DNA from 3 places in the Thioalkalivibrio sp. AKL6 genome. Region 2 is predicted to be linked to each of the others. Evidence: predicted binding sites of a transcription regulator. Region 2 holds the regulator's gene; each other region holds the start of a gene.

The links. The regulator sigma-54, encoded in region 2, starts transcription at its own class of promoters, with help from an activator protein. The targets are predictions, from matches to a motif close to TGGCANGNTNCNTGCTT.
Region 1: the regulator sigma-54 is predicted to act here: its motif matches at 8,738-8,754, upstream of D575_RS0105125 (PEP-CTERM sorting domain-containing protein).
Region 3: the regulator sigma-54 is predicted to act here: its motif matches at 8,086-8,102, upstream of D575_RS0104050 (TorF family putative porin).

The regions. Positions count from the first base shown of each region.
Region 1 covers NZ_AQXS01000008.1:422,889-433,140, forward strand. Annotated here, with positions in the region: gene D575_RS0105085 (XrtA system polysaccharide chain length determinant) at 1-31, opposite strand, end outside; gene D575_RS0105090 (PilZ domain-containing protein) at 399-971, shown strand; gene D575_RS0105095 (acyl-homoserine-lactone synthase) at 1,100-1,816, shown strand; gene D575_RS0105100 (PEP-CTERM/exosortase system-associated acyltransferase) at 1,819-2,694, shown strand; gene D575_RS0105105 (ThiF family adenylyltransferase) at 2,691-3,593, shown strand; gene D575_RS0105110 (outer membrane lipoprotein-sorting protein) at 3,598-4,413, shown strand; gene D575_RS0105115 (LysM peptidoglycan-binding domain-containing protein) at 4,391-6,103, shown strand; gene D575_RS0105120 (RND family transporter) at 6,103-8,361, shown strand; gene D575_RS0105125 (PEP-CTERM sorting domain-containing protein) at 8,845-9,807, shown strand; partial or broken gene D575_RS0105130 (lipopolysaccharide assembly protein LapB) at 9,789-10,252, opposite strand, start outside.
Region 2 covers NZ_AQXS01000008.1:82,794-93,045, forward strand. Annotated here, with positions in the region: gene D575_RS0103470 (NAD-dependent epimerase/dehydratase family protein) at 1-203, shown strand, start outside; gene D575_RS0103475 (calcium/sodium antiporter) at 260-1,237, shown strand; gene D575_RS0103480 (KpsF/GutQ family sugar-phosphate isomerase) at 1,234-2,211, shown strand; gene D575_RS0103485 (HAD family hydrolase) at 2,211-2,750, shown strand; gene lptC (LPS export ABC transporter periplasmic protein LptC) at 2,789-3,328, shown strand; gene lptA (lipopolysaccharide transport periplasmic protein LptA) at 3,309-3,848, shown strand; gene lptB (LPS export ABC transporter ATP-binding protein) at 3,845-4,615, shown strand; gene D575_RS0103505 (RNA polymerase factor sigma-54) at 4,704-6,188, shown strand; gene hpf (ribosome hibernation-promoting factor, HPF/YfiA family) at 6,205-6,543, shown strand; gene D575_RS0103515 (PTS sugar transporter subunit IIA) at 6,547-7,014, shown strand; gene hprK (HPr(Ser) kinase/phosphatase) at 7,063-8,094, shown strand; gene rapZ (RNase adapter RapZ) at 8,102-8,974, shown strand; gene D575_RS0103530 (PTS sugar transporter subunit IIA) at 9,026-9,451, shown strand; gene D575_RS0103535 (HPr family phosphocarrier protein) at 9,423-9,692, shown strand; gene D575_RS0103540 (PfkB family carbohydrate kinase) at 9,744-10,252, opposite strand, start outside.
Region 3 covers NZ_AQXS01000008.1:194,661-204,912, reverse strand. Annotated here, with positions in the region: gene trkA (Trk system potassium transporter TrkA) at 1-19, shown strand, start outside; gene D575_RS0104095 (TrkH family potassium uptake protein) at 33-1,487, shown strand; gene D575_RS0104090 (tetratricopeptide repeat protein) at 1,528-1,887, shown strand; gene D575_RS0104085 (lysophospholipid acyltransferase family protein) at 1,884-2,861, shown strand; gene D575_RS0104080 (DNA-formamidopyrimidine glycosylase family protein) at 2,872-3,699, shown strand; gene D575_RS0104075 (PQQ-dependent sugar dehydrogenase) at 3,742-4,902, shown strand; gene msrA (peptide-methionine (S)-S-oxide reductase MsrA) at 4,914-5,546, shown strand; gene D575_RS0104065 (gamma-glutamyl-gamma-aminobutyrate hydrolase family protein) at 5,595-6,362, opposite strand; gene D575_RS0104060 (amidoligase family protein) at 6,412-7,437, opposite strand; gene folB (dihydroneopterin aldolase) at 7,511-7,876, shown strand; gene D575_RS0104050 (TorF family putative porin) at 8,157-8,870, shown strand; gene D575_RS0104045 (P-II family nitrogen regulator) at 8,939-9,277, shown strand; gene D575_RS0104040 (ammonium transporter) at 9,312-10,252, shown strand, end outside.

The DNA.
Region 1 (10,252 bases), 340 kb from region 2:
GCTGCCAGAGCTCTTGAACGATCTTTTCCATACAACCCAGCTTCCCGCCGACCGCACCGGCGCCTAGTAGCGCTCGCGGGCCGATCTGCTAACAAATACCTGTCCCCCCGGACGCGCCTGCCTTGCGCCGGGACCCCCCGGGCTCGACACCGGCGTGCCGGCGAGGCCGGGTTGGGAGAAATCCCAGGTTCATTGAAGTGGGTTTGCCAGGGACTGTCCACAGATGTCGGGATTGTTTACAGCTGGCGAACTGACGGGCAAATCACGGCGCAGGCGACTCGCGCGAGGATGAGCGAATCCCTGTCATTTCTGTGTACTGGTACAGAGTTTGCTGCTGCACACACAGGGTAGAGTTTCACATCCGCAGCGGCCCCTGCACCGACCATCAAGGATCGCTGATGAGTCACGAAAAGTTGGCACTGGAGCTCGCGGACTTCTGGTTCCCCGCAATCGTGAACGAGACATGGGCAGAACGTCTCCGCATCCTCGACGAGATCCATGGCCAGCTATACCAGGACCTGGAAACCGCCGGGGAGTACGAACAGGTCTCCGCCAGCTTCGTCGCGGCGTTGATCAACCGGCTGGGGTCGCCCCCGATCACCGAACCGGCACAGGCACAGATCTACGCCGGATCGGCGGAGGAGCAGCACTGGGGCGCAGCCATCGCGTGGCAATTCGGCGAGGGACAAGAGGCCGACGAGGCCACTAGCGAGCAGAGGGAACGACGGCGCTGGCCGCGCGAGGCGGTCAACCTGCGCACGGAAATGTGGATCCAGGGACGGCCGGCTCACTGCCGTCTGATGGACATCTCGCGCTCCGGCGCGCGCGTCATGCCGCTGCGCTACCAGCCACGGCCACCGCCCGGGACCGCCATCCGGGTAATCGTGCCGAATGACGGCGCCCGCGACGGCGTCGTTGTGTTTTCCAGTCCACGGGGGGTCGGGCTGCAGTTCGCGAATGCCGCCGCCTGAAGCGAGCGGCTACTAATCTCCAACCCACGGGAGCAGACAGATGAATCACTGGACGACCATTCAGGCAGAAATCGCAAAAGCGTCCCCGCAACCGCTCGTCGCGTCCGATTTCGGACGCGCCCGATCAGATGGATAGCCCCGGCCGGATCCGCACCTACCTCGCCCGGTCGGAGGCCGCCCGACGCATTCATTACCGGCTGCGTTACGAGGTGTACTGCCGCGAAACCGGGTTCGAACCCGCCGAGCAGCACCCGGAGGGCATTGAGCGCGACGCCTACGACGAACATGCCGAACACTTCCTGATCAGCCACGAGGGTCGCCCGCCGGAAACGCGCTGGGTCGGCGCGATGCGCCTGATCCTCCCGGGCAAGCGCCCACTGCCGACCACGACAAACTGCCGACTGTTCCCGGAGGTGGAGGCCGACGCCGATGTTCCGGCAGTGGAAGTTTCGCGACTGATCGTACGCGGGGCCTCGCCCGAGGTGCTTTATCACCTGTGTCAGGCCTCGCAGGAATACGCACGACGGCATGGATACCTGCGCATGTTCTTTCTGGTGCGCCCGGCGCTCGCGCGACTGCTGCGATGTCATGGCCTGCCCGTCGAGGTCTGTGGCTCGCCGCACCGGCATCGCGGCACACGCATACCCTGCCTGACGCACACGGACGAAGCGGGCGAGGCCCTGAAGGCCTGGCGGCAGCGATTGCAGCTTCCGGCACTTTCGGAAGTTCCGCACTACACTGCATGGGAGAGTCCCGGACCGGAATGCACGCCGCGCCATGCGGAAGCTCCCGAGCCATGGGGTCCGCCCTCGGATACGGCGGGGCTCGTAGCAGGAGGAAACTAGTCGTGGAAAGCGACTCGGTAGTCAGTGCGTTCAATCGGTACTTCGACCTCTCCACGCGCACCGGGCAAAGCCTGGAGGAGATCCAGCATCTTCGCTATCAGGTGTACTGCAAGGAGTTCGGCTTCGAGCGTGAAGAAGACTGCCCGGGGCACAAGGAGATCGACGAGTACGACACCCAGGCCTGGCACTGCCTGCTGGAACACAAGCCCAGCGCCATGGCGGCCGGGTGTGTGCGAGTGGTCCATGTCGACGCCCATGATTCGATCACGCAATTGCCGATGGAACGCCATTGCAGCGAGAGTTTTTTCGACAGCGCCTGGCGCCCCGACCGGCTGGACCGCGACAACATCTGCGAGGTATCCCGCCTCGCCGTCCACGGCATGTTTCGGCGGCGCCATGGCGAGACGGCCACACCGTTCGGCGACATCGAGGCACTGGAAATTTCGCCCGACCAGGTTCGCGTATTCCCGATCCTGGCGGTCAGCCTGTTCGTGGCCGCCACCCTGCTCTGCGTGCACCACCGCAAGCAGCATGCCTTTGCCATGATGGAGCCAGCACTCGCCCGCATCCTGCGCCACACCGGACTCGAGTTCACCCAAATCGGCGAGATCGTGCACTATCACGGCAAGCGTGCGGCATTCTATATCGATTCCGGGGAGGCGTACGAAAGCATCCGGCGATCCAGTGCCCTGAGCGAGCTGTGCCGGCACGTGGAGTCGACCCTGCTGCGCAGACCACATCCACTCCCCACCGCGATGCCGATGAAGGCCATCCGGCCACGCGCTGCCCCCATGCGCCCCAAAGTCTTGCCGGCCGGGCGGACGTGGCGCCCGCAACCAACGAGACCTGAAAATGGATACCACGGGTTGAGGAATTGAGCTCCGCCTTCGACTACCAGACGGCATTCGCCCGCACCGTCGGCTGGGTGACCACCAGCGAACTGCAGCAGATGCGCGGGGCGCGGATTGCAATCGCGGGCCTGGGCGGTGTTGGCGGTGCCCATCTGCTGACACTCGTGCGCCTCGGGATCGGCCACTTCCGCATCGCCGATCCGGATATCTTCGAACTGCACAACATGAACCGTCAGGTCGGGGCAGCCCTGTCGCGCCTGGACCGGCCCAAGGTCGAGGTGCTGGAACAGATGGCCCGGGACATCAACCCGGAGCTCGAGATCGACGCGTTCCCGCAGGGCATCAGTCCGGACAACCTCGATGCGTTCCTCGCCGGCGTGGATGTCTATGTCGATGGCCTCGACTTCTTCGCCTTCGACATCCGGCGCCAGGTGTTCGCGGCCTGCGCCGAGCGCGGCATCCCGGCCGTCACGGTGGCGCCCCTCGGTATGGGGGCGGCGCTCCTGAACTTCCGTCCCGGCGGGATGAGCTTCGATGCCTACTTCGACCTGCACGACGGCCTGGACGACGAGGAGCTGGCGCTTCGTTTCATGATCGGCCTGGCCCCCGCCATGCTGCAGATGGGCTACCTGGCCGACCCGTCAGCCGTCGACCTGGCCGCGCGGCGCGGGCCCTCCACCCCCATGGCCTGCGACCTGTGCGCCGGCGTCATGGGAACCGAGGTGCTCAAGCTCTTGCTGGGCCGCGGGACGGTCACGTGGGCCCCGCGGGGCGTGCATTTCGATGCCTACCGCCAGCGCCTCGCGCGGACGTGGCGCCCGGGCGGCAATCGCAACCCGCTGCATCGCCTGCTGATCCGCATGGCCCGCAAGCGACTGCACGCCCAGCGCGCCCAACAGCGGGCCGCGACCCCGGGGGTACAATGACGCCATGATGAACCGGATCGCCATGTTCGCCGGCACGGCCCTGCTGCTGTCGGCCACCGTCCTCCCCACCGCGGCCCTGGCCGAGGAATCCGCGGCACGCGATCTGGCGCGCGCAGTGCACGAACGCCCGGACGGCGACGACGCCGTCACCCGCGGCATCATGACCCTCACCGGCGGCGGCCGCCGCGAGCGGGTACGCGAAAGCTACGAATACCGCCTGGAAGGCGACGAGCCCGGCGCCAGCCGCAACCTCATCCGCTTCACCTCGCCGCGCAACATCGCCGACACCGCCATCCTGATCCACAACCACCCCGGGGGTGACGTCGATCAGTGGTTGTATCTCCCCGCCATCCAGCGCGAGCGCCGCATCAGCAGCGAGAACCGGGGCGGCAGCTTCGTGCAGTCGGAACTCTATTTCGAGGATCTGGAAGACCGCGAACCACACAAGGACCACCATCGCATCCTGGGCGAGGAAACCTACGAAGGGGCGCCCGTCACTATCCTCGAAAGCATCCCCGTGGACTCCGGCAACTCCGTCTACAGCAAGCGCGTCAGCTGGATCCACAAGGAGACCCTGCTGCCGCTGCGAATTGACCTGTACGAAGGGGGGGACGAACCGTCCAAACGCCTGGAGGTCCAGCGGATCGAGGACATCCAGGGCTACTGGACGGTCACCCGCAGCGCCATGACCGATCTCGCCAGCGACCGCACCACCATCCTCGAGGTCGAGGACGTGACCTACAACAGCGGGCTGCCGAGCGAGTTGTTCACCATCCGCGGCCTGTCGGACCCGAGCCTTGCGCGCCCCTATCGCCCATAACGCCGACGGCCTCCGGGCCGGGGGGCACCCCGCCCTGGCCCTCGCCGCGTTGCTGGTGCTGGGCCCCCTGCCCCTGGCGGCCGCCTCTCCGGGTCCCTATACGGTTCAGCCGGGCGACACCCTCTGGGACTTGGCCGAGCGCCTGCGCCCGGACCAACACACCTCCATCCAGGAAACGGTCCGGCTTCTGTTCGAGCACAATCCGCACGCCTTCACCGGCGACGAACGCACCCTGCAGGTGGGCGCCGTCCTGTCGAGCCCGGATACCCCTGCCGGCCAGGCCAGGGCCGCCGACCCAGCGCACGCCGCACCTCCGCGAGACCCCCAGCCCACCGACTCGGCATCGGCGGACAGCGTTGCGGCCACCCCCGACGGCGAAACACGGCGCGAATTTGTCTTTGGCGACAGGCCGGACGAGGACACAGAGGCGGAAACCGAAACCGGCACCTCCGCCTGGGACCTGCGCGTCGACGAGGCGATGGTCGAACTCGGGGTCCTGGGCACGTCCGGGCGCCCCGTGGATTACGTGCAGCACGGGCGCGCCGTGGTCAGCGCCCGGCACAACCTGAACGAGGACTGGGACCTGCGCCTGGGCGCCCGCCTGGACGTCCAGGCGCAACAGGGTGGCGACTATCCGCGCACGACGCGGGCCCGCGCCGACTACGACGAGAACTTCCTGCGTTACCGCGGCGACCGCACGCGCATCACGGTCGGCACCCAGCGCATCCTGTGGGGACGGGTGGACGAGATTCCGCCCACCGACCGGCTCAGCACCAAGGATCTGACCCGCTTCGGGCTGGCCCCCTACGGCGAACGCCGACGCGCGAATCCCGCCATCCGCGCGGAATTCTTCGAGGGGCCCTGGCACGCCGACCTGGTGTTCCTGCCCATCTTCCGGCCGGCGGAGCTGCCCGATCGCGACAGCCTCTGGCACCCGGTGGACCGCAACCGCGGCCGCCTGCTGGGGCTGCCGCAGGACCCGGCACTGGCGCCCCTGATCGAACAGGCCACGCTCGACGACGATGTCTCCGGCAACGGCGGCGCCGGGGTGCGGCTGGGACGCTCTGGGCGGGGCGCCGACTTTGCCGTAACAATCCAGCGCGCCCGGCACTCGCAGCCCTACTACCGCTTCGATGCCGATACCCGCCAGGCCATCCTGACGGGCCAGCCCGCCGGCGACCCGACGCTGGAGGCCGTGCACCCGCGCACATGGGTGGTCGGCGGTGACACCGCCTTTGCCATCGGCGCCTGGACCTGGCGGGCCGAGGCCGCCTGGCTCAGCGATGTACCGGTCACCCGCGCGGACGATCTGCGCCAGACCACGGTGGAAGGCGTCGACTGGGTGATCGGTGCCGAGGGCTTCCCCGGGGACGGAGATTTCCGCATGACCACGCAACTGGCCGGCCAGCACCTGCTGAATGCCGGGGACATGCTGGATGCCCGGGAGAGTTACTTCCTGACCGGGGAACTGGAAAGCCCGTTTGCCGGCCACAACTGGCGCGCCCGCATGCGGTACTCGGTTGGCCTGAACCGGCGCGACATCTACCTGAACCCGGAACTCGCGTGGATTGCCCGCGAGCCCATGGAGTTCTATATCGGCCTGCACTGGCTGGACGGTGCCGAGGGTACCGCCGGGGGCTTCTATCGCGATAACCGCATGCTGGTAACGGGCTGGCGGGGTCAGTTCTGATGCGCTGGCTCCGAGGGCACCCCCTGCTCGCGCTGGGCATCCTGGCCCTGCTGATCCTCCTGCCCGGCCCCGTCCTGCTGCAGGTCAATCTGGACAACGCCCCAGAATCCTATTTCCCCGAGGACGCCCCGGCCGTCACCTTCGATCGTGAACTGCGCGAACGCTTCCCCCAGGATCAGGTGCTGGTCGGCCTGTTCACCGGAAGCGATCTGTTCGAGACGGACTTCCTGGAGCGCATCGATGCGCTGGCACAGGACATGGAGGCCGACCCGACCGTCGAACGGGTGCTGTCGGTCACCACCCTGGATCACATCCGGGCGACGGCGGACGGCTTCACGGTGGATCGTCTGGTCGACGGCCGGGCGCTGGACGAACGCACCCCGGAACAATGGCGCGAACGGGTGCTGCGCGATCGCTTCGCCCCCGGCCTGGTGGCCGGCACCGGAGGCGAGGCCCTCGCCGTGATCGTGCGCCCGCACGCCCTCGACAACAGCCTGCAACGCCTGCAACTGGAACGCCTGCTGCGCGACCGGATCGGCGCACATGACCTGGAAGACGAGCTGGCGGCCATTGCCGGACACATTGCCCTGGATGTCGCCCAGCTCCGGGCGATGGTCAAGGACCTCGCCTTCCTGGTTCCGGGCACCATGACCGTGAGCCTCCTGCTCCTGTGGTGGCTGTTCCGGCGTCCGCTGGTGGTCGTACTGTCCGCCGCCACCATCAGTGCGGTGACCGGCCCCGCGATCGCCCTACTGATCCTACTGGACCGCCCGTTCACGCTGATCTCCGCCATCCTGCCGCCGTTGCTGACGGCGCTCACGGTGGCGATGCTGATGCACTTCTTCAACGCCATGCTGCACGCCGCGCAACGCGGCCATCAGGGGCGCGCGCGCGTGGAAGCGGCGCTTGCCGCCGTGGCCCGGCCCACGTGGTTCATGGCGCTGACCACCGCGGCGGGGCTTGCCTCGCTGCAAGTCAGCAGCATCCGGCCGATCGAGACCTTTGGCCTGATCGGGGCCTTTGGCGTCCTCCTCGCCGCGGCGATTGTGCTGCTGCTGCTGCCGGCGATCATGGGACGCTGGGACCGCGGCGACTGGCTCACGCCCAAGCGCGGATTGCTCCTGCTCGACCGCGTGACCGCGCTGGCGGCACACCTGGCAATCCGCCGGGCTGGCTGGGTGCTGCTGGCCACGGCCATCCTCCTGGCCCTGGCGATCCCGCAGATCCGACACGTCGAGGTCGAGACCGATCTGTACGCCTTCTTTGACGACAACCACTCGATTACCCAGGCCACCCGCGCGGTGGAGAGCGAACTCTCCGGGGTGATGGCACTGGAGGTGGTGTTCGACGGCCCGGACTGGGACAGCCTCCAGGATCCGGGCCGACTGCAGGCGATCCAGCGCGTACAGCACTGGCTGGACCAGCGACCGGAGGTCGACTACAGCCTGTCCCTGCCGGACCTGGTCGCGGAGATGCACTGGGCCTTCAACGAGGAAGATCCGGACTACCGCCGGATCCCCGACGACCCCAACCTGGTCGCCCAGTACCTGTTCATCTACGACGGCCGCGATCTGTTCGATGCCGTGGACCGCGACTTCGAACGCAGCCGCATCCTGCTCAACCTGAACGCCCACGGCGCCCGGTCCATCAACGCGCTGATGGACGATCTGCGGGGGTATCTGGAGGCCAACCCACCGGCCGATCTCGAGTGGGACATGGCCGGCATGGCAAGGCTGTTTGCGGATCAGGAACGCCTGCTGATTCAAGGCCAGCTCCACAGCCTGTATGCCGTGGCGGCGATGATCACGCTGCTGATGCTGCTGATGTGGCGCTCCGTTCCCCTGACCCTCCTCAGCATGATCCCCAACCTGGCACCGGTGGCGATGATCTTCGCCCTGATGGGCCTGCTGGGCATCTGGCTGGACATGGCCACGGCCATGATTGCCAGTGTCGCCATCGGGATCGCCGTGGACGACACCATCCACATCCTGCACAACTATCGCCAGCGCCGCGGGCGTGGCAGTCCGGTTGCCTGGGCACTCGCCCGGAGCTTCCGCCGCAGCGGTCGCGCGATTACCGCCACGACCATCGTGCTGGTGGCTCAGTTCCTGCTGCTGGCGCTGTCCGACTTCCAGCCCACGGCCGCCTTTGGCTGGCTGACCGCCTTCGGGCTGATCGCGGCCCTGCTGTTCGACCTGCTGGTACTCCCCGCCATGCTGGTCGTCGCGCATCGACTGTCGCGGGCGCGTACCGCCTAGACCCGTCGCGCCCGCCAGACCCGACCGGTCTTTCGGTGTTCGCGTACCCCGCACATCACGCCCCCTCGCAAACGGCCCGTCGCCCCGGTCCTTTGCCGGTCCCAAGGGCCTCCCGTGGCCCGTTGTCGATAGGCTTTACAAGTAGCCATTTCCGGCAGGTCACTGATTTTATGGAACTTGTTGCCCATGGACCCCTGCCCATCGGCCTGAAGCCCCGAACCCACGCCAGCCTTCGTCGACCCCCTTTACAGTTCCGCCCCGAGATCGCGGGCAAACCACCCGCACACGGCGGCGAATGCAAAACCCGCCGCCAAGCCCCTTAAATATCTATCGCAACAACAATGGGTTATGAGCTATCAATTCTCAAGCCCAAGATTGGCACGGCATCTGCTTTGTAATAACTGCGACAGCAACAGACTCGGCCACCAGGCCAAACCCCGGCGATGGTTGAATCGTTTTAAATTGAGCATCAGGAGAAATACCTTGAACGCGAAAAAAGTACTTCTTGCTTCGCTCTGCGTCGGCATTTTCGCCGCAGGTGCGAGTACCGCGACGGCAGCGGAGGTGATCGACTTCGACATGAACCTCGACGCCACCGCAAACTACAGCGGATCGGTCGAAAACGTCCGCCGGATCCAGTTCGACCTGAACACTCAGACCTTCCAGTACATTCAGGACCCGAACAACCCGGTTCAGGTCGGCGATGTGTTCTATGACCGCGGGTACGGCGATGCCACGTCCTACCGAACCGTCACCAACGCGGCCGCACCCCAGTCCGGCGACATCCTTGGTAACGACTACTCCATGGGGCTCCTCTGGGACGAACTCCGCGGCGTGGTGACCGGCACCGATACAGTCGGCGGCAATTACGTCGTCAACGCCAACTACACCGCGGTAGGCACCGACAACTTCCAGCTGTTCATGTCCGGCGTGACGCCCGGTTTCGGTCAGGACTATGAAGCGGCGGCGGCACACTACAGCGCCGGCGAACAGGTCATGGAGATGGCCCTGAAGTCCGGCAACAGCATCCTGGAATTCGACAGCCAGGGCGGGGCCTTCATCGAGGGGACCTTCACCTTCGAATTCGAGGTGGTGAACGTGCTGCCGGGCTTCTGGTTTACCAGCGACGGCATCGACTTCGCCGACCTGCTGGAAGACGAAGAAGGCAATCCGACCTTCATCGTCTCCGCCTTCGCCAGCGCCGGCACCATCCAGGAACCGCCGCCGGAGACCTTCTTCGGTGACGATGCCAACAACGTGTACGGCGACACCCGCGAAGGCCAGTCCCTGTTCAGCGAAACCCAGTCCACCCACGATGGCAGCCTGCGCTTCGCAGTGCCGGAACCGGGCACCCTGGCGCTGATGGGCCTGTCCCTGCTGATCCTGGCCGGCTTCATCGGGGTCGGTGGCATCCGCCGCCGCTCCGCCTACCGCCAGGCCGCATAACCGACGCTAGAACGCTTTCTAGTCTTGATGGCCCTCCCCCCGGGGCATCGAGTTGAGGGCTCCCTTCGGGGAGCCCTTTTTTTGTTCCGCGATCCGCGGCCCGGTACTACCGCCCTCATGGACCCTAGTGCGAACCAGCCACCAACCGTCCAGTGTGCTGGTCCAATCATGGTGGGCACATCGATTGGTGGAATGATGAGCATGCGATCGAGGAGCTGGAGAAGCGTGCTGTCGGTTGCCCCCTCGTCGCCGTCCTGCAGGCTCAACGGACCGGCCGCTTCCGGCTGGAGCTCCTGCAGACGCTGTGCCCGCTCGAGTGCCTCGTCGTAGCGTCCTGTCTGCAACAGGTACAGCACCAGCGTGGTATCCACCTGCTGGGCCGAGGCCTCGCCGCCTCCGGCGGCGCGCAGCGCATCCAGACCTTCTTCCGTCTCCCCGCCCCGGA
Region 2 (10,252 bases):
GGCGCTGGGGGATCCCGGTGCCACTGCGGCTGATCCGCACCCTGCACCCGCTGGCCTGGCGCCTGACCGCCCGCGCCGGGGACCCCGGCTGGGTCCGCGGGCTGGACGGCCCGCTGGTACTGGACTGCACCCGCGCCCGCGAGCAGCTCGGCTGGACACCGCAGGTGACCACCGCCGGGTGCCTGGAACGTCTGCGCTGCTGAAACCACTACCCAATCGGCTACAATCCCGGGCCTGACCCTCCCGGACCCGACTGTCCATGGTGCTACCCGTTGTCGCCATCATCGGCGGCCTGATCCTGCTGACCTGGAGTGCCGACCGCTTCGTGTTCGGCGCCTCGGCCCTGGCCCGCGGCCTGGGCGTCAGCCCGCTGATCATCGGCCTGACCATCGTCGCCTTCGGGACCTCGGCACCGGAGATCGTGGTCTCGGTCCTCGCCAGCCTGCAGGGCAACCCGGGGCTGGCGGTGGGCAATGCCATCGGCTCGAACATCGCCAACATCGCGCTGGTGCTGGGGGCCGCGACCCTGGTCGCGCCGCTGGCGATCGGGCGCGGCATGGTCCGGCGCGAACTGCCGATCCTCCTGCTGGTCAGCTTCGGCGTGCTGCTCCTGCTTGTGGATGGCGAACTGGGCCGGCTGGAGGGCATCGCGCTGCTGGCCGGTCTGGTCCTGTTCACTGCCTGGATGGCCATCAGCGCCCGGCGCGCACGCCCGGCCCCCCATGACGACACCCCCGAGGTGGTGCGCGGCATGGTCGAGACGATCCCGGAGGGCGACCGACTGGGGCCCGCGATCGCCTGGCTCGTGTTCGGGCTGCTGCTCCTGCTGGCGAGCAGCCAGGCCCTGGTCTGGGGGGCCGTCGAAATCGCCGAACAACTGGGGGTCAGCGACCTGGTCATCGGGCTGACCATTGTCGCGGTGGGCACCAGCCTGCCGGAGCTGGCGACCTCGGTGGTCGCCGCCTTCCGCCGCGAGGCCGGACTGGCTATCGGGAATGTAGTCGGCTCCAATCTGTTCAACCTGCTCGCAGTACTGGCCGTTCCGGCCCTGATCGCGCCGCTGGCAATCGACGCCGATGTGCTGACGCGCGACTATCCGGTGATGCTGGCATTGACCGTGGCGCTATTCCTGATCGCGCTAGGCCGCCGCGGACAGATCCGGCGCTGGCAGGGCGCCCTTCTCCTCATCGCCTTCGCAAGCTACCTTGTCTATTTGGGAATCACGGCTACTGCATGAACTTCAACCCCGAAACCACCCGCAACCTCGCCCTGGCCGTCCTCAATGACGAGGCCGAGGCCGTACGCAACCTCGCCCAGCGCATCGACGACCGCTTCCTCGAGGCCTGCCGCTGCATCCTCGCGTGCAAGGGCCGCGTGATCGTCACCGGCATGGGCAAGTCCGGGCACATCGGCAGCAAGCTGGCCGCGACCCTGGCCTCCACCGGCACACCGGCCTTCTTCGTGCACCCGGGCGAGGCCAGCCACGGCGATCTCGGCATGATCACCCGCGAGGACGTGGTCATCGCGCTGTCGAACTCCGGCGAGACCGACGAGATCATTACCATCCTGCCGCTGATCCGGCGCCTGGGCGTGCCATTGATCGCGATGACCGGCAACCCCGGCTCGCGCCTCGGCGCGGATGCCACCGTGCACCTGGATGTCAGCGTCGAGCGCGAGGCCTGCCCGCTGGGCCTGGCTCCCACCTCCAGCACCACCGCGGCGCTGGCGATGGGCGATGCCCTGGCCGTCGCGGTGCTGGATGCACGCGGCTTTACCGCCAACGACTTTGCCCGCTCGCACCCCGGCGGCCGCCTTGGCCGACGTCTGCTGGTGCATGTCGCCGATATCATGCATACCGATGACGCGATCCCGCGCATCACCCCGGAGGCCCCGCTCAAGGACGCCCTGTTCGAGATCACCCGCAAGGGCCTGGGGCTGGTGATCGTGGCCGGCGCCGACGACGAGATCCAGGGCGTGTTCACCGATGGCGACCTGCGCCGCACCCTGGATGCCGGGCACAGCCTGGACGGCCTGACCATCGGCGAGGCCATGACCACCGGCGGCCACACCGCGCAGCCCGACTGGCTGGCGGTGGAGGCCCTGGAGGCCATGGAGAGCCGGCGCATCAACGCCCTGCCCGTCACCGACGCCGAAAACCGCCTGGTGGGCGTGATCAACATGCACGACCTGCTGCGCGCCGGGGTGGCGTGATGAACCTGGATGCCACCACTCTGCGCACCCACCAGCAGGCCGTTCGCCTGCTGATCCTGGACGTGGACGGCGTGCTGACCGACGGCAGCCTGTTCCTCGGCGACGGCGGCGAGCAGTACAAGGCCTTCAACAGCCGCGACGGCCACGGCATCCGCCTGGCGCTGGACGGCGGCATCGAGATCGCCATCCTGACCGGGCGCACCTCCGGGGTCGTCGAGCACCGCATGCGCGACCTGGGAGTGGAGCATCTGATCCAGGGCCGCCGCGACAAGGGCGAAGCCCTGCACGAACTGCTGCAGCGCACCGGTCACGACCCCGCCGAAGCGGCCTTCATGGGCGACGACATCGTGGATCTTCCAGCGATGCAGCGGGTCGGGCTCGGGATCGCGGTCGGCGACGCCCACCCGCTGGTGCGCCAGCATGCCCAGTGGGTGACCGAAGCCCATGGTGGGCGCGGGGCCGTGCGCGAGGCCTGCGAGGGCCTGCTGGCCGCGCAGGGCCGGCTCGACGCGCTGTTCGAGACCTACCTGAACGGATGAGCCGCAGGATTCGCAGCCGACTCGGATGGGCCCTGGCCGTGCTCGCATTCGCAGCCGCGCCCCTGGCGCAGGCCGAGTTGAGCCCGCCCGAGGGCGAGGTCACGCTGCAGATTGACGGCTTCACCCTGCATGCCACCGGCGACGACGGCGAACTGAGCCATCGGCTGCGCGGCACCCGCCTGCGCGAGTTCGGCCGTGACGGCCCCCAGTGGGTGGACGACCCGGACCTCGACCTGTTCGCCGAGGGCGGTATCGAATGGCGCTGGACCGCCCCGGCCGCGCTGCATCAACCGGCAGCCGCGACCCTGGACCTGGTGGGCCCTACCCACGGCGTACAGCCGCCCCGCGGCGAACGCGTGGAGACCATCATCGATTCGCGGGATGTTCGCGTCGCCACCGACACCATGGTCGCCACTTCGGATGCCCTTTCCACCCTGAACCAGCCGGGCCTGTTCCAGCGCGGCACCGGTCTGCGCGTGGACTCGCGAGGGGATACCATAGAGTTGTTCCATGACGTGTACTCGCTCTACAGCGAGACGAGCGAGGAGGATCCCGCGCATGACCCCGAATCCCCATAGCCTTCGCCACCGTCCGGGCCAACCGGGTGCCCGCGTGGCGGCGCTCCTGCTGCTCGCCCTGCTGGCCACGCCCGCGCTCGCCCAGCAGGGCTCGGGCCCGGCGCTGCCGGTGGAGATCACTGCCGACCGCGCGGAGATGGACGAACGCCAGGGGCTGGGGACCTACACCGGCGACGTGATCGTGATCCGCGGCGACATGACCCTGGAGGCCGACAAGGTCTACGTGCGCACCCGCGATCGCCGCCCCTACGAAATGGAGGCCCACGGCGAGCCGGCACGCCTCGAATCACCCGATCCGGAAACCGGAGAGATGCGCATTGCCACCGCCCTGCGCATCGACTACCTGCTGAACGAAGACCGCATGATCCTCACCGACCAGGCCCATGTGATCACCACCAGCGAGGAGGCGCGCGGCAAGCGCATCACCTACGACCTGACGACCGACGTGATCGAGGCCGAACGCGGCGAAGGCGACAGCGAGCGCGTGCGCATCACCATCCAGCCGCGCGACGACGAATGAACGCCACCGCCCCCAGCCCATCCGCCACATCGGCACAAACCAACGACCGCCTGATCGGACGCGAGCTGACCAAGCGCTACGGCCAGCGCACGGTGCTGGACCAGGTGGACGTCGACCTCGCGCCCGGCGAGGTGGTCGGCCTGCTGGGCCCGAACGGGGCCGGCAAGACCACCTGCTTCTACAGCCTGGTCGGGCTGATCCGCCCCAATGCCGGGCGCATCACCCTGGGCGAGCGCGATATCACCCGCGCCCCCATCCACGTGCGCGCGCGCGCCGGCCTCGGCTACCTGCCGCAGGAGGCCTCGATCTTTCGCCGCCTGAGCGTGTGGGACAACCTGCAGGCCGTGCTCGAGCTGCGCCCCGGGCTGGATCGCCACGAGCGCCGCCGCATTGGCGATGCGCTGATCGAGGAGTTCCAGCTCGAGACCGTGCGCCACAGCCCGGGCATCGCGCTGTCCGGCGGCGAACGGCGCCGCGCCGAGATCGCCCGCGCCCTGGCCGGGGATCCGAAGTTCATCTGCCTGGACGAGCCCTTCGCCGGGGTGGACCCGATCTCGGTGGGCGACATCCAGGACGTGATTCGGCATCTCGCCCAGCGCGGCATCGGCGTACTGATCTCCGATCACAACGTGCGCGAGACCCTCGGCATCTGCCACAGGGCCTATATTCTTAGCGAAGGCCGCCTGCTGGCCGCCGGGACACCGGACGAGCTGCTGGCCGATCCCCAGGTGCGCCGGGTCTATCTCGGCGAGAACTTCCGCCTGTGAAAGCGCCCCACATGCGGCCCGGTCGGTGCACAAACCACAAGGCAGGCTTTAAGATTCCATCAATGCCCACCCTCGCCCCGCATACCCGATGCTGAAACCCGGCCTGAATCTGCAGCTGGGTCAGACGCTGACCATGACCCCGCAACTGCAGCAGGCGATCCGCCTGTTGCAGCTGTCCACGCTCGAGCTCCAGGTGGAGATCCAGCAGGCGCTGGAGAGCAACCCCATGCTCGAACAGGTCGAGGACGAAGAGGCCGAGGCCGACACCGAGCGCCTGAACCAGGACGGCGAGCTGGTGGAAGGCGATCGCATGGAGGCCACCACCACCAGCGACGACGTGATCCCCGAGGAACTGACGACCGACAGCCGCTGGGACGACATCTACGAGCCGGCCCCGACACCCAACAAGGGCGTGGATGACCGCGACCCGCTGGAAAACACCAGCGACGACGACGGTGAGGGCCTGCAGGATCACCTGCTGTGGCAGCTGCATCTGAGCCATCTGACACCGCGCGACCAGCGCATCGGGGCGGCCCTGATCGACGCCATCAGCCCCGACGGCTATCTCGAGGGCGACCTCGACACCCTGGCCGAGACCATCAGCCGAGGCGAGGATGAAACCGTCGGCGTCGACGAGGTCGAGGCAGTGCTCCACTGGATTCAGCAGTGCGACCCGCTGGGGGTCGGCGCGCGCAACCTGCGGGAGTGCCTGGAGATCCAGCTACGCGAACTGGCCCCGGACGCCCCGGCCCGCGAGGCCGCACGGGCGATCCTGGAACACGGCATGGACAGCCTGGGCAAGCGCGACTACAAGGCCCTGCAGCGCCAGTCCGGCGTACGCGACCCGGACGAACTGGCCCGCGCACTGGATCTGATCCGCACCCTGAACCCGCGCCCCGGCGCACAGATCAGCTCCGCCACCTCGGAATACGTAGTCCCGGATGTCTACGTGCGCCACACCACCGAGGGCTGGCGCGTGGATCTAAACCCGGAGATCGCACCGCGCATCCGCATCAACGACCTCTACGCCGGCATGGTGCGCCAGGTCTCGGATGCCCGCGACAGCGCCTTTATGCGCGATCAGCTGCAGGAGGCACGCTGGTTCCTGAAGAGCCTGCACAGCCGCAACGACACCCTGCTGCGGGTCGCCGAGGCGATCGTCCATCGCCAGCAGGGCTTTCTCGAGCATGGCGACGTCGCGATGCAGCCATTGATCCTGCGCGACATTGCCGAGACCCTGGAGATGCACGAATCGACCATCTCGCGGGTTACCACGCAGAAATACATGCACACCCCGCGCGGGGTCTTCGAGTTCAAGTATTTCTTCTCCAGCCATGTCGGCACGAACGATGGCGGCGAGTGTTCCGCCACCGCCATCCGTGCCATGATTCGCGAATTGATTGGCGACGAACCCCCGAACAAGCCGCTCAGCGATGCCCGGCTCGCCCAGGTCCTGTCGGACCGGGGCATCAACGTAGCGCGCCGCACCGTGGCCAAGTACCGCGAGGCGATGCACATCCCTTCATCCAGCGAACGCCGGCAGATGGCCTCGATGCCCACCGGCAGCAAGTAACCAAGGAGTCCTGACCATGCAGATCAACCTGACCGGCCACCACGTGGACATCACCGACGCCCTGCGCGACTACGTCAACGAGAAGTTCGCGAAGCTGGAGCGCCACTTCGACAAGGTCATCGACGTCCACGTCGTGCTGACCCACGAGAAGACCCGGAATCAGCACAACCAGGCCGAAGCGAATCTCCAGGTCAGCGGCAATCACATCCACGCCGAGGCCTCTCACGAGGACATGTATGCCGCGATCGACGCGCTGATCGACAAAGTCGACCGTCAGCTGATCAAGCACAAGGAAAAGGTCAAGGATCACCACCGCGCCGAAGGTGCCCAGCGCAACCGCGAGCAGGCCTCCTGATCCATGACGATTGCCGAGCTGATCACCTCCGAGCGCATTGGCCTGCAACCCGAGTGTTCCAGCCAGAAACGGGCCCTGGAGGCCCTGGCGGACCTCCTCGCCGGCGGAGGTGACGGCACGGGACCGGGGAGCAACGCGATCTTCGAGGCCCTGTCCGCGCGCGAAAAACTCGGATCCACCGGTCTCGGCCATGGGGTTGCGATTCCCCATGGCCGCCTGGCCGATCTCGAGGCGCCGCGCGTGGCCGTGCTGCGCCTGGACAAGGGCGTCGACTTCGACGCCATGGATCACGAGCCGGTCGATATCCTGATCGCACTGCTGGTCCCGGAGGCCGCCACCGGCGACCACCTCGACCTGCTGGCCCAGCTCGCCCGCGGCCTGTCGCAGCCAGACACCATCGGAGCGCTGCGCCGGGCCGGGGATGCGACGGCCCTGGAACAGGAACTCGTGCGCCGCTTCAGCGAGGACTAAGCCCGTGGAACCCGCCGCCAGCCGCGATTCCGGCGCGCAGCGTCTGCCATGAACGAGGCGCTGGGAGAAGGCGGGATCGCCCGCGACATCAACGTGGAGAGCCTGATCCAGGCCATGGGAAACCGCCTGGATCTTCGCTTCGTACACGGCGAACACGCAGCACCCGACCGCAAGCTGGTCGGCGACGACGGGGACGACCTGCCGCTGGCCGGCCATCTCAACCTGATCCGGCCCAACCGCATCCAGATCATCGGCGACTTCGAGGCCCGCTACATCTCCAGCCTCAGCGCCACCCAGTGCAACGACCTGATCCTGGAGATGGCCCGCACTGGGACCACCGCGGTGATCTTCGCCGAGGACACCTGTCCGTTCTCGGAGATGCCCGACGCCCCGCAGGAGGCGCTGCCGCTGATCCTGTGCTCCAGCACCAGCAGTCACGAGATCATCTCGCTGCTGCGCTATTTCCTGCAGCAGCGCCTGGCCCATTTCGAGGTGCGCCACGGCGTGTTCATGGAGATCCTCGGGATCGGGGTGCTGATCAGCGGCGCCTCCAGCGTCGGCAAGAGCGAGGTCGCACTGGAACTGATCTCGCGCGGGCATCGCCTGATCGCCGACGATGCCCCCGAGTTCGCGCGCATTGCGCCCGACATCGTGCGCGGCCACTGCCCGGCCCTGCTCCAGGACCTGCTCGAGGTGCGCGGTCTTGGGGTGCTCAACATCCGCGCCATGTACGGCGATTCCGCGATCAAGGGCGGCAAGTACCTGCGCCTGATCATCGACCTGCGCGATCATGGCGAACCCTCGCCGGTCCCCGATGACCGGCTGAACGGGCGCCGCGGCGAGATCGATATCCTCGGCCTGCGCGTCCCCTTGATCAGCCTGCCGATCGCGCCGGGGCGCAACATCGCGGTGATGATCGAGGCGGCCGTGCGCAACCACATGCTGCACATGCAGGGCTATATCGCTGGCGACGACCTGCGCGCACGCCAGCGCCGCCAGATGAGCGGCGAGACGGAGGAGCCGCCCTACCATCGCGCGGTGCCCGCCACTACGGTCCCCAACCCGGACCCGGAGGGCTGAATCGGCCATGCGCCTGCTAATCGTCAGTGGCCTGTCCGGGTCCGGCAAGACCGTGGCCCTGCACACCCTGGAGGATGCCGGCTACTTCTGCGTCGACAACCTCCCACTGCCGCTGCTGCCGGACCTGATTAATCAGGTCCGGCAGGGCCACTACGACACCGAGACCGACCGCCATCTGGCCGTGGGCGTGGATGTGCGCAGCGGCCTGGAGGCCCTGGAGGGGTTCTCCGATCTCCTGGCGCAACTACGGGCGGACGGGGTGCAGGTGGAGGTCCTGTTCCTGCAGGCGGCCAGCGAGGTGCTGCTGCGGCGCTACCATCTGACCCGCCGACGCCACCCGCTGGCGCGCGACGGCGTGCCACTGGTCGAGGCCATCGACCGCGAACGCGAGTGGCTGGGCCATGTAGCGGCGGAGGCCGATCTGACGGTCGACACCTCGCGCCTGTCGATGCACGATCTGGCCCGCACCCTGCGCGACCGCATAGGCGAGCGCGGGGAACACGAGCTATCCCTGCAGTTTCAGTCTTTCGGCTTCAAACACGGCGCACCGCTGGATTCCGACTTCGTGTTCGACGTGCGCTGCTTGCCCAATCCGCACTACGAAAGCGATCTGGCCGCCCTGACCGGTCGCGACCCGCCCGTGTGCGAGTTCCTTGAGCGGCACGCGGAGGTCGCGGCCATGTTCGACAGCATCCAGGGCTTCCTGTCGCAGTGGCTGCCGCGCCTGCTGGACGATCACCGCAGCTACGTAACCGTCTCCATCGGCTGTACCGGCGGGCAACACCGCTCGGTGTATCTGGTGGAGCGGCTTGCGGAGGCGTGGCAGGATCGGGAACATGTTACTGTTAGCACCCGTCACCGCGAGCTGGGGAAACAGTAACCACTGGACGCGGGACGAGGGCCTTCTGGAACCCGCAATCGGAGCAGATCCATGGGCGTTGGTCTCATTCTGATCACGCATCAAAACCTGGGCGATACCCTGCTGCAGACCGCGCAGAGCATGCTCGGGGGCCTGCCCGAGGACTGCGAGTCCATGGCGATGTCCCAGAACGACGACCCCGACGAGGTCCTGGCCCGCGCCCGCGAGCGCCTGGCGACCCTCGACAGCGGCTCGGGGGTGCTCGTTCTGACCGACATGTTTGGCTCCACGCCTTCCAACGTGGCGATTCGTGTCGCCCGGGGTGCAAATGCCCGTGTGATCGCCGGCGCCAACCTGCCGATGCTCATCCGCGTGCTCAACTATCAACACCTCCCCCTGTCCGAACTGGTCAACAAGGCCCTTTCGGGCGGCCATGACGGGATTCTCCTCTGCGATCAGGAGTGCAGCGATGCCGCAGCGCGTAGTCCCCATCGTTAATCGCCTGGGGATGCACGCGCGCGCCGCGGCCAAGTTCGTCAGCCTGGCCAGCAAGTTCGCCGCGGACGTCTCCGTCTCCCGCAACCAGCAGGAGGTGAATGGCAAGAGCATCATGGGCGTGATGATGCTGGCCGCCGCCCAGGGCAGCGAGATCACCATCGAGGCCGAAGGCAAGGATGCGCCGGAGGCGCTGGATGCACTCGCAGAGTTGGTTGCCGATCGTTTCGGCGAAGAGGCCTGAACCTCCGAGTCCCGCCCGCACCGGTCAACAACCACCATCCCCCTGCGGGGGCTATCCGGGCCACGCTCCCGGGTCGGAGGCCGCGTTACCCAGCCCGTCCAGGCCGACCTGCTCGAGCTTGCGCTCCGCCAGGCGCACAGCGGCCGTCAAAGCCTGCTCCGGGGGCTCCCCGGAGACCAGCGCGTGGATCAACCCGGCATTGAAGGTATCCCCTGCCCCCACGCTGTCGACCACCCGCAGTCCGGGCGTCGCTTCACAATGGTGGATCGCGCCCCGCACGGCCATCCAGGCCCCTTCGGCCCCGGCGGTCACGGTCAGGATGCGATCCGGGAAGCGCTCGGAAAGCTGCTGCAGCGCAGCCTCGGGAGTGCCCGCCACGCTCGCCGCCCAGTCGCGCGAGAGCATCAGGACATCGGCATAGTCCAGGCATGCGTCGAGCCCCGGCCGGGGCTTCTCCAGCTCCAGCGACACCGGCTGGTCAAAGATGCACTCGCGCACCGCCCGCAGGATGGAGGCAAGGGCCTCCGGGTTACGCCCCTCGAAGTGCAGCCAGTCATATT
Region 3 (10,252 bases), 110 kb from region 2:
CACGGCGCTGTTTTTCTAGGCGCAGCGCGCGGATGCTCCATCTCGCCTCCACGGCCCGGCTGCTGGGTGTCCTGCTGACGCTGTTCAGTCTGGCGATGCTGCCGCCGGCGGCCATCGGCTTTCTGTACGGGGAGTCCACCGCGTACGTGTTCCTGCAGGCCTTCGCCCTCCTGTTGCTGATGGGCGGTCTGCTGTGGGCGCCGCTGTACCGCATGCGCCAGGACCTGCAGGCGCGCGACGGCTTCATCCTGGTGGTGCTGTTCTGGCTGGGACTGGGGATCGCCGGGGCGACACCGCTGTACCTCGATCCGAACCTGCACGTGTCCTTCACCGATGCCGCCTTCGAGTCGATGTCCGGGCTGACCACGACCGGCGCCACCGTGCTGACCGGGCTGGATGATCTGCCGCGGGCGCTGCTGTGGTATCGCCAGCAGCTGCAGTGGATGGGCGGCATGGGGATCATCGTGCTGGCGGTGGCCATCCTGCCGCTTCTGGGCGTGGGCGGCATGCAGCTGTTCAAGGCCGAGACCCCGGGGCCGATCCGCGACAACAAGCTGACGCCGCGTATCGCCGAGACCGCGCGCAACCTCTGGTACATCTACCTGGGCCTGACCGTGGCCTGCGCGCTGGCCTACTGGGCCGCCGGCATGGATGCCTTCGATGCGATTGCGCACTCCTTCACCACCGTGGCGATTGGTGGCTTTTCGACCTATGACGCCAGCATCGGTCATTTCGACTCCGTGGCGATCGAGATGGTCGCCATCGCGTTCATGGTTCTGGGCGGGATGAACTTTGCTCTCCACTTTCTGGTGCTGCACCGCGCGACCTGGAAGCCTTACCGGCGGGACGAGGAGTTACGCGCCTACCTCCTGGTGCTCGGCTCGGCGATCGTCCTGGTGGTCGGTTTCATGCTCTGGAGCGGGTTTACCGATCAGTTCGGGGATGCATTGCGCCGCGGGGTCTTCCATGTCGTGTCCATTGCGACCACGACGGGCTATGCCACAGACAGCTTCTACCTGTGGCCCGGTTTCCTGCCTGTGCTGTTGATCCTCCTGTCGTTCATCGGTGGCTGTACCGGTTCCACCGGTGGTGGCATGAAGGTGGTGCGCGTGCTGCTGCTGGTGAAGCAGGGGCTGCGCGAGATCAAGCGTCTGATCCACCCGCACGCGCGGATCGCCGTGAAGGTCAACGGGAAGGAGGCCCCGGATCGCGTCGTGCAGGCGGTGTGGGGCTTCCTGGCGGCCTACGTGATGGTGTTCGTAGTGATGATGCTGGGGCTGATGGCATCCGGTCTGGATCAGGTCACCGCGTTCTCGGCAGTGGCGGCCTCGCTGAACAACCTGGGTCCCGGTCTGGGCGAGGTCGGGCCCAACTTCCAGTCGATCAACGATTTCAGCAAGTGGGTCCTGGTGGTTGCGATGCTGATGGGGCGCCTGGAAATCTTTACCGTTCTGGTGCTTCTGTCGCCCGCCTTCTGGCGGCGTTAGCCTGACTGTACGTATCGGCACGCGCCGAGGGAGGTACCCCATGAGCGACATGATCGAACGCTTCCAGAATATGCTCGACGGCGGCCAGGATTCCGCCATGCTGCGTTTCTCGCTGGGCAATGCCCTGGCGACCGATGGCCAGCTGGAGGCCGCAGTGCCCCATCTGCAACGGGCGCTGGATCTGGACGGCGGCTATTCCGCGGCCTGGAAGCTGCTGGCGAAGACGCTGGTGGAGCTGGAGCGCCCCGAGTCGGCCCTGTCCACCTGCGAGCGCGGTATCCGCGTGGCCACCGAGAAGGGTGATCTGCAGGCCGCGAAGGAGATGGAGGTCTACGCCAAGCGCGCCCGCAAGCAGCAGGCCGCCACGGACGGGCCCACCGACGGTGCCGGGGGCGCATGAGCGCTGTCGACGACGAAACCGGGCGGCGCGAGGGTGCTGGTGCCTACCAGGCCCCGCTGACCGCCGCGCACTTCGCCCCGCGTTACTGGGGCAGCTGGCTGTTGCTGGGCCTGGCCTGGGTGCTGCAGGAGTTGCCGCGCCCGGCCGTGCGCGGTCTCGCCGGCGGGCTGGGCCGGCTGATTCGCCGGTTGGCCGGGCGCAGTCGGGCGGTGGTCGAGCGCAACCTGGAGCTGTGCTTCCCGGCGATGAGCGCCGCGGAGCGCGCCCAGCGCCTGGAGGCCTATTACCGCTACCAGGCGCAGACGGCGCTGGACTACGGGTTGCTGTGGTTCGGCAAGCCCGGCCAGCACGCCGCCCGCATTCGCATCGAGGGTCTGGAGCACTACGAGCGCCTGCGCTCCGGCGGGACGCCAGTGATCATCCTGGCGCCGCATTCCCTGGGGCTGGATTACGGCGGCGTGCGCATGAGTCAGATGTTCGACGGCGTGTCCTTCGCCAAGCCGATGAAGAACCCGGTGCTGGAGTGGATCAACCACCGCAGCCGCACGCGCTATTCCGGCGATATCTTCGCCCGCGGCCAGGGCCTGCGCCCGGCCATTCGCCAGCTCAAGCGCGGTCGCTTCTTCTATTACCTGCCGGACGAGGACCTGGGCGCGGAGGGCGCGGTATTCGTGGATTTCTTCGGTGTGCAGAAGGCCACGCTGACCGCGCTGGCGCGTCTGGCGCGCATGTCGAAGGCGGCGGTCCTGCCCAGCTTCGCCTGGTATGACGCGGCGGCGGACCAGTACGTGATGCGCCTGTGGCCGCCCCTGGAAGACTATCCCTCGGGGGATGATGCCGTCGATGCGCGGCAGATGAACGCCGCCATCGAGCGTGGCATCGAGCAGGCCCCGGCGCAGTACCTGTGGTCCATGCGCCTGTTCCGCACCCGGCCCGAGGGCGAGCCGCGCCTGTACCCCGCGCGCGAGCGCTGATCCCGCCCGCATGCCCGAGGGCGACACGATCCACAAGCTGGCCGCCGCGTTGCGGCCGGTACTGGAGGGCGCCACGCTGACTGCGGTAGCGACCCGCGCCCGGCGCGGCGATCCGTTGCTCGAGCATGGCGCGATGACCGCCGGGACCGTGCAGGCCCGGGGCAAGCACTTGTTGCTGGATCTTGCAGCTGCGGATGGCCGGCCGTGGCAATTGCGCACCCACCTGGGGATGTACGGGACCTGGCACCAGTACGCCCCGGGTGTCGCCTGGCACAAGCCGGCCTCCAGTGCCTGGGCCATCCTCAGCCTCCCGGAGCGGGTGCTGGTCTGCTTTCATCCTCGCGAGCTGCAGTGGCGCCCGCGCACGGCGGGGGCGGCGGATGTCCCGCGTCTGGATGCCCGTGTCGGCCCTGATCTGCTGGACCCGGCGATCGACCTGGATGCCGTGGTCATGCGGGTGCGGACCGTCGCGGACCCGGCGCGCCCGATCCTGGATGTGCTGCTGGATCAGTCGCTGGCGGCGGGCATCGGGAACATCTACAAGTCAGAGGTGCTGTTCCTGCAAGGCTGTCACCCGCTGTGGCCTCTCGGGCAGGTATCGCAGCGGGTGCTGGCGGGGCTGTACCGCGATGCCGAGCGGCTGCTGCGGCGCAACCTGAAGCCGGGTCCGCGCATCACCCGCGAGCGCGCGGAGGAGGGGGCGTTCCTGAACGTCTATGGCCGCCGTGGCGAGCCCTGCCGGCAGTGCGGCGCACCGGTCGAATATGCCCTGCTGGGCGAACACGGCCGCTCGACGTACTGGTGCCCTGTTTGCCAGCCGAGGGAACCCGTCGCCTGAACACAGGTACCAATGGACATCGGACCGAACAAGGAGCGAGCCATGAGCAAGCGCCAACATATCCTGGGACGTGTAACGGTGGTTCCCATGACCGTGGGCCTTCTGGTGGCATGCACCGGGTCCTCCGGGGTCTCGGCCGAGGGCCTGGAGGGCGGGCAGCAGGATCTGCAGGTCAGCGTGCTGCACGAGGAACTGAATCACCCCTGGGCCATCGCCTTCCTGCCCGACGGCGGTGCACTGATCAGCGAGCGCCCGGGCACCCTGCGCTGGTTCGAGGACGCCGAGGCCTTCGATGGGCAGGGCGCGCTGGTCCCGGGGTTGCCGGACGACCTGCAGGCGCGCAACCAGGGCGGTTTGCTGGATCTTGCCCTGCATCCGGAGTTCGCCGAAAACCGCTGGCTGTACTTCACCTACTCGGCGAGCGTGGAGGGCGGACTGACGACCCGCCTGGCGCGTGGGCGCTTCCAGGATGGCGAGCTGCAGGACGTGGAGACGCTGTTCACCGCCGAGCCGGGTGTCAGCGGCGGCCGCCACTTCGGCAGCCGCATCGTGTTTGACCAGGCCGGGTACGTGTACATCAGCGTGGGTGACCGCGGCGATCGCGATCATGCGCAGGACACCTCCACCCATATCGGCAGCATCATCCGGCTGCATGACGATGGTTCGGTGCCGGATGACAACCCGTTGGTGGATGAACCCGACGCCCGCCCGGAGATCTGGGCCTGGGGTGTGCGCAACCCGCAGGGCATGGTGATGGACCCCGAGACCGGCACCTTCTGGCAGAACGAGCATGGCCCGCGCGGGGGTGACGAGGTCAACATCATTGAACCTGGCCTGAACTACGGCTGGCCGGTCATTACCCACGGCGAGGAATACCGTGGCGGCCAGGTGGGCGAGGGTCTGACCGAGAAGGAGGGGATGGAGTCACCGCTGCATCACTGGACGCCTTCCATTGCCCCGTCCGGCATGGCGATCCTGCGCGATCCGGCCTTTGCCGACTGGGATGGTGACCTGCTGGTCGGCGGACTGGCGCACCAGACACTGCGCCGCCTGACCTTCGACGGGCGCGACCTGGTCAATGAGTCCGAGGTGCTGCCGGATCTGGATCGCCGTGTGCGCGACGTGCGCGTGCACGAAGGCGCAATCTATGTACTGACCGACCACAACCCGGGGGAGCTGATCCGGCTCACCCCGGCCGACTGATGGAGTCGCCGATGTTCGCATTTTCCGAGCCGCGCATGCCCGCGCCCGAGCAGGCCTTGTCCGGGCGCGAGGAGCCGATGCCGGTTCCCGAGCGCCACATGGTGCTGGGAACCCCGTTGGCGCCGCCATACCCCGAGGGCATGCAGGTGATTCAGTTCGGCATGGGCTGCTTCTGGGGCGCCGAGCGCCTGTTCTGGCAGCTGGACGGGGTGTACTCCACCAGCGTCGGTTACGGTGGGGGCTATACCCCGAATCCAACCTATCGCGAGGTATGCAGCGGCCAGACCGGGCACACCGAACTGGTGCGTGTGGTATTCGATCCGCGGCGAGTCGACCTGGATGCGCTGTTCCGCACCTTCTGGGAAGGCCACGACCCGACCCAGGGCATGCGCCAGGGCAACGACGTCGGTACCCAGTACCGCTCCGCGATCTACACCACCGATGCCGACCAGCTGGCGGCCGCCGAGACCAGCCGCCAACGCTTCCAGGCCGCGCTGGACAGGGCGCGGGGCGGAACGATCACCACCGAGATCGTCGAAGGGCCGGCGTTCTATTTCGCCGAAGAGGATCACCAGCAATACCTGGCCAAGGTCCCCCACGGCTACTGCGGCCTCGGCGGCCTCTCCGTGCCGTACCCGGTCTAAGCGCCTGCCCTTCTTCATGTCTTCGTGCGCTTGGTGGTGAATCGGGTTTTAGCCTGTATTGGCGGCGGCCTGAACGAGGGCGTGGAACAGACGCTGGTGGCGGCGCTTCTGGGGCAGGTATTCCGGGTGCCACTGCACGCCGATGCACCAGCCGCGGTCGGCCTCGATCGCCTGTACCACGCCGCTGCTCTCGCGGCCGGCGACCCTTAGCCCGCGACCCAGGCCATCCACCGCCTGATTGTGCAGGGCGTTCACGTGTAGCGTGGCGTCGCCCAGGATGTCCGCCAGGTGGCTGCGCGGCTCCAGCTGGACCGGCTTGACCGGCAACAGGCTGCGGGCCTGTGGTGTTTCCACGTAGAACTCGCCCAGATCGCGCTGCAGCGTGCCGCCGCGCACCACGTTGACCAGCTGCATGCCGCGGCAGATGCCGAGGATCGGCCGGTGATCGTCCAGCGCGCGGTGGATCAGGGCCTTCTCCAGGCGGTCGCGGTCGACGTCCAGTACGCCGCCGTGCGACTGGAACAGCCGGCGCAGAAGCCACAGGGCCGGGTAGAAGAGGTAGCCGATCAGGCGCTGCGAGAGGCGGCGCTCCGCCTGGCGGATGGCGGCCGCATCCGGCCCGTCGGGCAGGGTCTCGCCGTAGAGCTCGGGGTCGACATCCGCCCCGCCGCCCACGATCAGTCCGTCGAACGGGCAACGGCCGCGCGGTCTCCCCGGACGCAACCGCAAAGGGCGGCCTCCCGCGCGCCACACCGCCAGGGCGGTGAACAGCCAGGCCGGACCCCCGCCCTGGTCCGGCCCGGTGATCGCGATCACCGGGCGACGGGCTTGGGGCGTGACCCGGCTGGTTGCATTGGGAGCCGAGTCAGAACCAGTCACGGAGGCGCTGGCTCCAGTCGTCGGCCCAGCGGCCGAGGGCCTGGCCGGGGCGGTCCAGGTATTCCCGCGACAGGCGCTCCAGGCGTTCCGGATCCGCCGCCAGACGTTCCACCTCGACCCAGCCATTGAACGGTCGCGCCAGGCTCCAGTCCGGGTCGTCGATCTCGCAGTTCGGCAGGCGGTAATGGAAGGCCGGGCGCGGTTTGATCAAGTCGTGTTCCACCGGTGCGGCGTTGACCCGTTCCGGGTCCAGGTGGGCAAACAAGGGCAACAGGTCCAGTGGTCGGTTGCGGGTCGGGCTGTGCGCCAGGTAGGCATCGATCAGGCCGGCCTGATCGGGTTGGAAGTCCGGGTCCAGCATGTGGCGTACAAAGGGCCCGGGAAACGCGCGAATGTAGGGCGACAGTCGCCGTGCCAGGTCGATTGCGCCGGCCGCGGTGAGGGCCTCGGCCATCAGCAGGAAGCTGCGCAGGATCGCCAGCAGCCACTCGGCATCGGTACGGTGGATCTCGATATTGATCTGCAACCCGAAGGCGTAGAGAAACGAGCGTTCGGTGCCCTGGGCGCCGGCCTCTTGCAGGGCCGCGCGTACCCGGTCCAGGCGGGGCAGGTCGGCCACCGGGATCGGCGGGGCCACGATTTCATGCGGGACCAGGCGGCCGGCGGCGTCGGCCAGCCAGCGATCCAGCGCCGCCTTGTCGGAGTCGTCCAGCGAGATGCCGAGGCGCGCGAGATGCTCGCGGTAGGCACGGTCCTTCAGCACCCGGGCGTCCAGTTCCAGCTGGAAGTCGCCGACATCGGTATCGCGCACGCGGGCGACGAACGCACTGTCCGGCACGATCTCCCCCCCGAATTCGGCCTTTACTGCTTCGGCCATAATCTCCAGCGAGACCCCGGCCATCTCGATCTCTACCCCGATGCGACGCGGTTCGCCCTCGGGGCTGTCGGGCCACGGGAGGTCGTGGAAGGGCTCGCTCATGCGTGTCTCGAAGCCGTGCAAGGAGAGCTCCATGATAACGGCTCGGTGTACCTCGTGCGGCCCGGGCAGTAGGATAGGCGCCGACCTACAGGAGCCCGCCGAGCCCATGGATCGAATCTATCTGCGCGACCTCGAAATTGATGCCGTTGTCGGTGTCTACGACTGGGAACAGCGGATCCAGCGCCGCCTGCGATTCGACATCGAACTGGCGGCGGATACCCGCATCGCCGCCTATTCCGGCGAGATCGGCGATACCGTCGATTACGAGGCGGTGGCCAACGCGGTGCGTGCCATCGTCACGCGCGAGCCGCACGCGCTGCTGGAATCCCTGGCCGAAGAGATCGCCGAGGCCCTGATGGCCCAGTTCGGCACCCCCTGGGTGCGCATCAAGCTGGGCAAGCCCGGGGCCGTTCCCGGTGTACGCGAGGTCGGCATCGAGATCGAACGCGGCACCCTCGCGACGTCCGACTAGCCCCTCTTCTCCTGCGGGTCCTTCCGGCCCGCTTTCCTGTCTCTTGTTCCGCGTCTGCCCCGTGCGGAGGCCGGACCGTGTTCACACTTTTTGTTGAGCGCACGCTTTTGGTGCGTGTGCACTTTTAGTGCGCACCATCCAGAGGCAAAACCTCGTGGTTCGGCCGCAACACGTGTTGTGAAAAGCCGATTTTGCTCCCTTTTGGTACTTGGCACAGCCCGTGCAAGGACCGGGTGTCGACTACGCGACACTCGATTGACCAATCTGGGAGATGACCAATATGAAGAAGTTCACCCGTTCCGCGCTGGCCGCTGCTGTCCTCACCGTAGGCTCCACCGGTGGCGTCGCGTTTACCTCCACCGCCGCCGCGGAGCTGTCCGTGAACATTGGTGCGGTGTCCAACTACTACTTCCGGGGCTTTTCCGAAAGCGATGACGGTGCGGCCATTCAGGGCGGCATTGATTACGAGCATGCCTCCGGGTTTTACGCCGGAACCTGGCTGTCGAACGTCGATTTTGGTGATGACACCAGCTACGAACTCGATCTCTATGCCGGATTCGCCGACGAGTTCGCCAGCGGGTTCGGATATGACGTCGGTTACATCTATTACGCCTATCCCGACGCCCGGGATGATACCGGCTCCCTGAGCGCCGACTTTGGCGAGATCTACGGGGAAGTCAGCTTTGATACTGGCACCGTCGGTCTCTACGGCGGCATGGCCTATGTTGTTCACGACAGTGATGACTCGGCCTTGCAGGATGACGACATGTACTTCTACGCCGGTCTGGATATCCCGTTCATGGATGTCTACAGCGCCGGGTTCCTCGTGGGTCGTACCCGCTTCGACGATTCCGATGCCGAAAACTACACCCATTATACCGCCAGCCTGGCGCGCGACGCCGGGGACTGGGGCGAATTCAGCCTTAACCTCGAGTACGTCGACGAATCCGACGAGGACCTGGGCGCCTGGGTGGGCTGGTCCAAGACGTTCTGAAGCCGGCTATTACCTCTTAATGCAAAGGCGGGTCCGTGTTCCGACGGGCCCGCCCACAGGAGTCTGACATGAAGATGATTACCGCCGTGATCAAGCCGTTCAAGCTTGATGATGTTCGCGAGGCGATCTCGGAGATCGGCGTGCAGGGCATGACCATGACCGAAGTGAAGGGTTTTGGTCGCCAGCGCGGTCATACCGAGTTGTATCGCGGTGCCGAGTATGTAGTCGATTTTCTGCCCAAGGTGAAGCTTGAAGTGGCCGTTGACGAAAACCTGGTCGACCAGGTCGTCGAGGCCATTTCAAAGTCCGCCAGCACGGGCAAGATCGGCGACGGCAAGATCTTTATTACGCCGGTGGAGCAGGTCGTGCGCATTCGCACGGGCGAAACCGGACCGGAAGCGCTTTAAACCTTTGCCTTCCAGCGAATGAGGAATTTCAATCATGGAAATTGAACAGCAAGTTGTCGAACTCGCCTATGCGATGGACACCTTTTACTTTCTGGTGGCCGGTGCACTGGTGATGTGGATGGCCGCGGGCTTTACCATGCTCGAGGCCGGTATGGTGCGCACCAAGAGTGTGGCCGAAATCGCAACCAAGAATATCGCCCTGTATTCGATCGCCAGCATCATGTACATGCTGATCGGCTATAACATCATGTACAGCGATGGTCTCAGCTCCATCATCCCGGGGCTGGGCTTCCTGATCAGCGGCGACAACGCAGTCGCGGACGTGCTGGGTAGCGGTGGTGACATCTACTACTCCGATCGTGCCGACTTCTTCTTCCAGGTCGTGTTCGTGGCCACCGCGATGTCCATCGTCTCGGGTGCCGTGGCCGAACGCATGAAGCTGTGGGCCTTCCTGGCCTTTGCGGTCGTGCTGACCGGCTTCATCTACCCGATCCAGGGCTTCTGGAGCTGGGGTGGCGGTATCCTCGACCAGATCGGCTACCTCGACTACGCCGGTTCCGGCATCGTCCACTTCACGGGTGCCGCTGCGGCGCTGGCCGGTGTGTTGCTCCTCGGGGCGCGCAAGGGCAAGTACGGCGCGGATGGCAAGATCAACGCCATTCCGGGTTCCAACATGCCGCTGGCCACGCTGGGTGTGCTGATCCTGTGGCTGGGTTGGTTCGGCTTTAATGGCGGGTCCGAGCTGAAGGTGTCGGACATCGAGTCCGCCAATGCCGTGGCCGCCGTGTTCGCCAACACCAACCTGGCCGCGGCCGGGGGTGTGGTGGCCGCGCTGATCACCACCCGTCTGATCTTCGGCAAGGCCGACCTGACCATGGCGCTGAACGGAGCGGTTGCGGGGCTGGTGTCCATCACTGCCGAGCCGCTGATGCCCAGCCCGGTCCTGGCGATGATCATCGGTGCCGTTGGTGGCGT